2 regions of the Oceanicoccus sp. KOV_DT_Chl genome follow, and region 1 is predicted to be linked to the other one. Evidence: riboswitches for the same ligand, from Rfam matches in the RefSeq annotation. Region 1 holds a riboswitch; the other holds the start of a gene.
The links. A riboswitch is a leader RNA that binds a small molecule or an ion and turns the genes downstream of it on or off. The one in region 1 is predicted to bind cyclic di-GMP.

Region 1 (4,440 bases):
TTCCCAGTGGTGATGACGTGCAAGATGCTACACAATTTAATGAATGGGTAGAAAGTATTGCCAAACAGTATCCAGAGCAATACCTGTGGCTACATAAACGTTTTAAAACTCGACCGGAAGGCGAAGCCAAATTGTATTAATTAGCCTCTGCTGCCCTCATTACAATAAAGCAGCAATGGTTGAAATTTAGATGCGCAGGCTTAAAAGAATAATCGCTTTACTCCTACTGGTGATTCTTTTTGTCGCCGGGTTGTATGCCTATTATTTATACGTGCCGGCAGTAACAAAGTCTGGCAACCTAATAATTAATTTCAGGACAGAACTATGAGTGATGTACATCAGTTTGCCCAGTCAGTCATTGAGTGGGGGCGTTGATTTTTTTTCTGATCTTTGTTCTTAGCTTGCTTGCTATTGCTGTTATCTACTTTATTGACGTTACCCAAACCACCCAAACTATCCGTCGAAATTATCCGGTAGTTGGGCGTTTTCGCTATTTCTTTGAGCATATGGGCGAATTTTTTCGCCAGTATTTTTTTGCGATGGATCGCGAAGAGCTGCCTTTTAATCGAGCAGAGCGATCCTGGGTTTATCGTGCGGCAAAGAACGTAGACACCACCATAGCTTTTGGTTCTACTCGCCCCTTGAATCAAAAAGGTGAGGCGATATTTTTGAATAGTCCTTTTCCCGCCTTATCAAAAGATGTGGCCAAGCCGCGTTCTATTACTATTGGTGAAGGCTACTGCGAGCAGCCCTATAGTACGCATTCCATTATTAATGTTTCGGCAATGAGTTTTGGTGCGATATCGCAACCAGCAGTTATAGCCCTATCAAAGGGCGCAAAAGCGGCAGGGATTTGGCTCAATACTGGTGAAGGGGGTTTATCGTCATACCACCTTGAAGGTGGTTGCGATATCGTCTATCAAATTGGCACAGCCAAATACGGGGTGCGCGATGCGGACGGTAATCTCAGTGACGAAAAATTAAAAGCAATAGCCAGTCACGAACAAGTACGTATGTTCGAAATAAAAATGAGCCAGGGGGCGAAGCCGGGCAAAGGCGGTATCTTGCCCGGTGCTAAAGTGACAGAGGAAGTTGCACTTATTCGAGGTATTGCTGTTGGCCATGATTCAATAAGCCCCAATGGCCACGAAGATATTCGTTCCGTTGCCGATCTTTTGGATATGATCGAGAGAGTGCGTAAGGTAACGGGTAAACCGGTAGGTTTCAAAATGGTGGTAGGAGGCATTGAGTTTTTTCAGGATTTGTTTACCGAGATTCATCGTCGCGGTATTGCCAGTGCGCCAGACTTTATAACTTTGGACAGTGCTGATGGTGGCACCGGAGCCGCACCGCAGGCGTTAATGGATTACGTGGGTATGCCATTGAGTGAAAGTTTGCCATTGGTGGTGAATGCATTGCTGAGTTTTGGGTTGCGCGATCGTATTCGCGTTATTGCTGCCGGAAAACTCATTACACCAGGTAAAGTGGCGTTGGCGTTAGCTGTGGGAGCAGATTTTGTAACCACAGCGCGTGGCTTTATGTTTGCGCTAGGCTGTATTCAGGCATTGCAATGCAATAAAAATACTTGTCCTACGGGTATCACCACCCACGATGCTGATTTGCAGCGCGGGTTAGTACCGGCAGATAAAGCATTGCGGGTTGAGCGTTACGCGCAAAAAATTGTTTATGACGTGGGTATGATTGCACATTCCTGCGGGGTATCTGAGCCGAGAAACCTGAAACGTAGCCATGTGCGTATTATCGAATACAGCGGTCACACAATTCCGTTGCTTGACATACATCCAGAGCCAGCGGTGAAAGATGAGTATAATTCTTAGTAAGACCTTCGTTATATTAATAAAGGTGAACAGGATTCATTTGTCGCCGAGTGGATTCATAAATAACCAGAGGCTATAAAATTTATTTAATCTCTGTAGTGTATACGTTAATTAGACAATATTTTTTATTCCTACATATATCCTCTTCTGATCTTTCGCTGGAAATTATGATTTTCAGTTCGAAATTTTTCCCGAATTAAAAATTACATTTGTATGGCACCTGTATTACATATATTTCAGTTCAGTGAAATTACTGTGAAACTTCTTGGATTTAATAACTTGTACACATAATTGTAACTTCCTCAATTTAGTCTCTCCACGTCGCCAAGGATTGGTGTTTGTGCTGCTTGTCCGTGATTCATAAAGGATTCATAAAATCAGCACAAAAAATCAATAAAAGCTTGTTAAAAAATAGGTGCAATTGAGGCTATAGGGACATAGCTTCGGTTCGCTGAGATAGCCAACCCTGTCGCGAGGCAGGTTCGGAAAGCCTAGGGTCTTCATAATAAAAAAGACAGCCGGGTTGCGATAGTAAGGGGCTGGAGAGCTTGTTGTTTAGATATTTTCAAGCCCCACAGTATCCGATTTATGATTTTTATAATCGGTAAATAAATCGAAATTAGGTGTTCCCCCTCGAGAAAGTGGGAGTTACCTGCTGAACTATTAACTAGGACTCTTGGAGAAAAAAATGAAGAAATTATTTGCTTTATCAATGGCTATTGCAGCGGCTAGTAGTGGTGCAAATGCTGCTTTGCAGTTGGGCAGTACTTCTAATAACGAAGCTGGTGAGCTGTTTATCACCATGTGGAACAATGATAATCAAACCTCCTTTGTGCAGGACTTGAACCTGTATGTTTCTGATCTGCTGTACGGCACAGGTGTTATCAGTGATGGACAGACTCTTTCTATTAACCAGACGGCGCTGGATGCGCTAGGAGCTGGTGATATTAAGTGGACAATCAACGGAGCTAACACTGATAAAACAACCAATGAATTTGATCGTGATCTGTTTCCCGCTAATCAGTGGCGTAATAATGCTGGATTATTGTTGACTGCCAACCGGGAAATTACTGCTACAGATGAGGGTCAGATAAATACTAATATTGACAATGCATATCAATCGTTGCAAACCAAACTTAATGCTTCAGATAATTCTATTACTGATGTGTATCAGTTAACAGGTATTGATTTTTTTGGTGAAGCTTCCTGGGGTGAAGGTATGTACGCAATGGCCAACACTTTCAATTTTGACACGGCGGCTGGTGTGAACGATGGCACTATGGATTTTTATGGGCTGCAGTTGTTTGATGATAGGTACGATATGGTTGGTGATGGCACCGGATTTGGTGATGATCTTTGGCATGTTGTCAATTTTGGTTCATGGACTCTGGCTGGTAATGAATTGACCTATAACGCACCTGTAGCGGCCGTTCCTGTTCCTGCTGCGGCTTGGTTGTTCGGTTCTGCGTTATTAGGCCTGGCTGGTATCGGACGCAAGCGCAAAACTCACTCTTAATTTTAATTTCCCGCTTCATTGCTTATCTCACTTTGCTGTGAGCGGGAAAGTTACGCTTAAAAAACACAAGTTCCGTTTTTAAATACATGTTGAGGATAAAGAAATGAAAATTAAATTGTTAACAGCTGCTGTGGCAGCGATTGCAACTAGCCAGGTATTCGCCTTGGCACCTACTGCTTCATATGATCTGGAGGTACGCGTGTCTGGTGCGACTGCGGTTGATAACCAGTTTCAGGCTTATGTAGAAGAGTTGTGTGATCCAGCTACTCTGGATTCATTTTATCAACCATCTGATGTGGCTCGCGGTTTTGGTTGTACCGTACCTGGTGGCAGTGTTGCCGGTATTGCTACTGATCTGGATGTATTGTTCATGAAAAACTCCAGTGGTTCCTCTGCCGGCGTTGCCCCGTTGCCAATAAAACCAGCGTGCCATTTTTAGATCTGTCTACCTGTGTTGTAGGTACAGTTAATGGTGGTACTTACGATTGTACTAATGCCAATGTGAATCTGCAGGCTCAAATTGGTGTTTCCGATGTTGAACCTGAGCTGTTTAAAATTGCGGCTAACGGTTCAAGAAGTTTTGATGGCACGCAATTGACAGTTAATACCGTTAATGCCCAGACCTTTGGTGTAGTGGCATCAATAGGGTTGCGTAACGCTCTGCAGCAAGCTCAGGGACTGACTATTGGCTCTGATGATGTTGCCAATATGCCAACTTTATCTTCAGATATTATTGCTAACTTGTTCGCGGGTAAAATTTCCAGTTGGGACACGCTGGTAGGTAATACGGGTGTGGGAATTGCTACAGCTGCTGGCCAAGGGAATGACGAAGTAAGCGTTTGTTTACGGACCCCTGGTTCAGGTACTCAAGCACAGTTTAACGCTTTCTATATGAAAAATGCTTGTTCCTACCGTGGTGCTGGTAACAAAAACTTTGTAGGTTTCCTCACTGCTGCTGATACTGATGGTATACAAAATGTTTACGACGCACCCTATGATTTGGATGAAATTGCCGATGAAGAGTTGGAGTGTGGCGATGAAGGACAAACTTTAACGGCGGCTGATTTACCTTTCTCTGAAGATGAA
Region 2 (4,440 bases), 640 kb from region 1:
TTAAATGATCGCTTGTCGCAAGCATTTGAATTTATTAGTGCCTCGGGCAATTACAGGGGGAGGGATTTAATGCCGGCCGCGAGCTAAATGAATCTATGCGCGAGCAATTTAGCGCTATTCAGCAGAGTGTAGAAGCCGCCACCGAACTTGATCAACTGAAATCGGCAGTGAGTACGCGTTTAGAACAAGTCGTCGCGTTGATGGATAAACACCAATCCGGCGAGGTGTTGCGCGAACAGAGTCTTTCTGAACAATTGGATGCCTTGGTTGCCCGAGTCAAAAATATGGAAGCTGATTCTGCCCAGGCTGAGGAGCGAATAGAAGAGCAGCGTCAAAAAGCACTGCGGGATGTGTTGACCCAACTGCCCAATCGGGAAGCGTATAACCAACGTTTGGAGCAGGAGTGCGAGCGTTGGCAGCGTTATGATCGACCCTTAACCATGGCAGTTTGCGATGTAGATCATTTTAAACGAGTCAATGATACCTACGGTCATTTGGCAGGTGATAAGGTGTTACGCATTATTGCTAAAACTTTACGTAAGCGCTTACGTAAAACAGATTTTATCGCCCGTTTTGGTGGTGAGGAGTTTGTCGTACTGATGCCAGAAACCGAGCAAGCGTCTGCGCTCAAGGTGGTCGAGGGCGTCAGGGAGGCTATTGCCAGTTGCCCTTTTCATTTCAAAGAAAAACCAGTGACCATTACCATGTCTTTTGGCGTTTCAACCTTTAGTGGTGAAGATAATGGCGAGGCGGTCTTCGCGCGCTGTGATAAGGCGTTATATCAGGCCAAGGAGCAGGGGCGTAATCAGAGCGTGGTGGCCGGACAGCCAGTGATCGAATTGTAATAGTTCATCATTTCAGGCGTTCTCATCGGCTTAAGTCGCCGTTAGATAAAAGCCAAGCTTTAAAATTGATTGCTCACAGTGCAGCCCGGGGCCCACAATATATAGTGGTTAGTTAGTAATTCGATACAATATAAAGCTCGTCGAAAATGAGTGCACCATAAAAAGGCGCCAAGTGTCTCAAAATAAAATAATGTGACGGGAAAATTTACATCTTGGGCGATTGAACAGAGGTCTTGTAGCTTAGGAAGATGGTTTGTGTCTGTGGAGGGTAATAGTGGGCAGCAATGTGAGTCTAGTGTCTCATTTTGTTCCTCGGCTGTAGGGTGTAATCATGAAAATCACTGCTATTCATCACCCGTACCCGCCAGCTGGATCAGTTAGCCTGTTTAAGGCGACGGATTATTTTACACAACGCAACTAATGGCTTGTAGTTTGTGCGACCTGAAGATGAGACAGCTGCCTAAGTTATTGATTACTAATGTCTAATAGTTTGTTGGCATCAATATTGGATAGTGTACGAGGCAATAATGATTTAGTAGCGGTTTTTTGACACTCATGCCAGTAGCTGCATTCATTGGCTGAGTAACAAAATTATTAAATCATTAATAAACGTTTGAAACTTCTTAAATAACAATAAGGAAGGCAAGCGCCAAACCCATCGTGAGGTGGGGACGGAAAGCCTACGGGTCTTTCGAGTAATGTTAAACAGGGATGACAGTGTTCTGCTGCTATTGAACACTACAAGGAATTTACTCATAAAGACGGCCGGGTTGTTACCCTTCTTCGAGAAACCTCGAGGAATATAAAATGAAAAAATTAAATACTGTTCTTGCTGCTACTGCTTTGGCTCTTGTAGCTGCTCAATCTCAAGCTGCTTTGTTTGACGTATCTGTGGCTATTTCTGGTACTACTAGCGGTGCTGCCATTGGTGGTGCAACTGGTTCAACTACTGGCTCTGGTTCAGGTACTTTAGATACCGGCACTGGCGTGATTAGCTTTTCATCCGTCTCTAATGCCACAACTCCTGTGACAAATGCTTTTGTATACGGTGTTGCTACTGTTGATACTATCGGATTGAGTTCAAGTACAACTGCTACCGACTGTGTTGAAAATGGTGGTCTTTTACCGACATGCCCTAATGTACCACTAAATGTTAGTGGCCCAATTGGTAACCTTAGTGAAGTATACGGTGGTTCAGCTACTGGTACTGGCGATATCTTTACTCTGGTAGCTGTTGGTGACCAAGGTTCAGGTATTACTTCTAACAACTCTTACACCTTTACTATTGGTGCCGAGCAGGTTTCTGAAGTGCCAGTACCTGCAGCTGCTTGGTTGTTTGGTTCTGCAATCGTAGGCTTGGCTGGTATCGGTCGTAAGCGTAAGGCTTAATAGCTTTGTTAGCTAAATAACAGGTGTCTGGATTTATTTTCCATAACCTGTGAAAAAACCCTGCTAGAAATAGCAGGGTTTTTTTTTGCAAATGATAATTAAAGCTGACATGTTAAATATTAACTGGGCTAAAGATAATTAGTTGAATTATTGCAGAAGTGGAAGGTATTTGCGGTGGCGTAAGTTAAATGAATATAGTTACTATATAGCTTGTATATAATAAGTCACATAGTAGTGTCGCTCTCAGTGTAGTTGTTATTGTTGATGAAAATTAAAAAAAATAAAATTAAAAAAATACAGAATAAACGAGTTGTATTTAAGCCGGCGCCTAATCAACAAGCAGTACAGGTTATCTACGCGGAAGCGTTACAGTATGTTTTTGATACATCATCAAAAACCAGTGATTGGAATCTTGTTGAATTTCAGGCTCTACAGCTTGCTGAACAACTGCCTAAAGAAAATATAATCCAGCTAATTTTAATTGAGGCGTATTGTAATAGTTTTCGGTTTGATAAGGCTGAAAAGCTGATAGATCCTTTGCTTAAATTAGCCCGGCTGGATACTGACTCCGCTGTCGTCATTGCCAAGTATTATCGGGCCAGCAATCAGCCAGAGAAAGCGATTGATGTATTAGAAAAAGGTATTGTCCGCAGGCCTGATAGTGTTAGATTGTTAGATGCGCTGGGGTCCTGTTATAACTTGATGGGGAAAAAAGAGCGCGCTTTAGAAGTCTACAATAAAGTTACCAAAATAGATTCGGCATTTAGTCAGTCGTATTGGCATCGGGCGCACATTCAAAAGAACAGTTTTCCCCAGCGTGACCTGGATAGTATTAAAAAACTATTGGAAAGTAAGTCTTTAACAGAAATAGACAGGGCTAGACTTTATTTTGCGCTGGCTTGGGGTTATAGCAATGAGCCAGAACAACATTTTAATGAATTACATAAAGCGAATAAGATCATAAGTGCTTTGCGTCCTTGGTCTATTGATGCCGAGCGTATAAAGTCTGAGAAAGTTAGGCAGTTTGTCACGAGAGATATGTTAGAGGCGTGCAAAGGCTCCGGGTATTCTGATAAAGCGCCAATAATTATCGCATCAATACCTCGTTCTGGCACTACGCTTCTGGAACAAATTTTGGGTGCCCATACTGCGACTTATGCCATCGGTGAGTCACAGCCTTTTTACCAGGCAATTAACGATACAGCATTTGAATTTAGAGCAAATGAAAATTATTGGGGTTGGTGTCAGCCACAGGAATTTAACAAGTACTTTCCTGCACTCTATAAATCTTATTGTAATCATGGGTTCGTGCAAAAATCGGGGGATAAAAAGCCAGTAGATAAGTCGATGAATATGATGCATTACCTGGGTATATATTTAGCAGTTTTTCCTGATGCTAAAGTAATTCAGTTAATGCGAGATCCAATGGATGCGTGTTTGTCTGCATATCAACTTTATTTTCCTAATGGAAATGAGTACACATTTTGTCAAAAGTCATTTATTCAATACTATAAATTATTTGAAGAAGTAATGGCTTACTGGAAAGATTTATTTCCGGAAAATATTTTATTGGTTGATTATGAATCTATCGTCGAAGACCCTCGTGGTATGACAGAGAGAATATTGGGTTTTTGTGGGCTTGAATGGGAAGAGAATTGCCTGAATTATCATAGTACCGAGCAAATAATTAGGACTGCTAGTCATATGCAAGTAAAACAACCCGTTTATAAATCGGCTGTGGCTAGATGGAAAAAATATGCGCCATATCTTCAAGAGGCTCTGGAAGAGCTAAATACTCCGCTAATACCTGAAGGGTAAGACTTTTGAAAAAGAAAAAGAAAAGCGCCAAGAGCAATCCCAAGCATAATATTCAGCTTAAGCCAAACGAAGCAGTTATATGCCTTCCAGTTGAAGATATTGTAAGTAGAGCTAATCATAGTTATCAGTCAGGGAAGTTTTTAATGGCAGAATATGTGCTTCAGCAGCTTATTGACACTATAAAACCGCTTCCGCTAAGTGCGAGTATATTATTATTAGATGTCTTCAAGGCTTCTGCAAAGCTTGATAAGGCATGTGATTTTGCAAAAAAATTATTGATTGATTATCCAGAAGATCCGAAAGTATTGCGTGCCAGTGCTAGTGTGCAACAATTGTTGGGCAATAGTGCTAATAGTCTGGGTTTACTAGAAAAGGCACTGGAGATTAA

Region 2: another riboswitch for cyclic di-GMP. It lies ahead of UNITIG_RS12690 (VPLPA-CTERM sorting domain-containing protein); the one in region 1 lies ahead of UNITIG_RS23535 (VPLPA-CTERM sorting domain-containing protein).

Annotation. Positions count from the first base shown of each region.
Region 1 is NZ_FQLF01000002.1:1,242,466-1,246,905, reverse strand. Features, by position in the region: partial or broken gene lpxL (LpxL/LpxP family Kdo(2)-lipid IV(A) lauroyl/palmitoleoyl acyltransferase) at 1-140, shown strand, start outside; gene UNITIG_RS09575 (FMN-binding glutamate synthase family protein) at 363-1,838, shown strand; gene UNITIG_RS25545 (hypothetical protein) at 2,034-2,129, shown strand; cyclic di-GMP riboswitch class I at 2,288-2,369, shown strand; gene UNITIG_RS23535 (VPLPA-CTERM sorting domain-containing protein) at 2,527-3,354, shown strand; gene UNITIG_RS09565 (hypothetical protein) at 3,458-3,793, shown strand; gene UNITIG_RS09560 (hypothetical protein) at 3,781-4,440, shown strand, end outside.
Region 2 is NZ_FQLF01000002.1:1,877,904-1,882,343, forward strand. Features, by position in the region: gene UNITIG_RS12680 (hypothetical protein) at 1-87, shown strand, start outside; gene UNITIG_RS12685 (GGDEF domain-containing protein) at 96-845, shown strand; cyclic di-GMP riboswitch class I at 1,484-1,623, shown strand; gene UNITIG_RS12690 (VPLPA-CTERM sorting domain-containing protein) at 1,653-2,234, shown strand; gene UNITIG_RS12695 (sulfotransferase) at 2,499-4,052, shown strand; gene UNITIG_RS12700 (sulfotransferase) at 4,058-4,440, shown strand, end outside.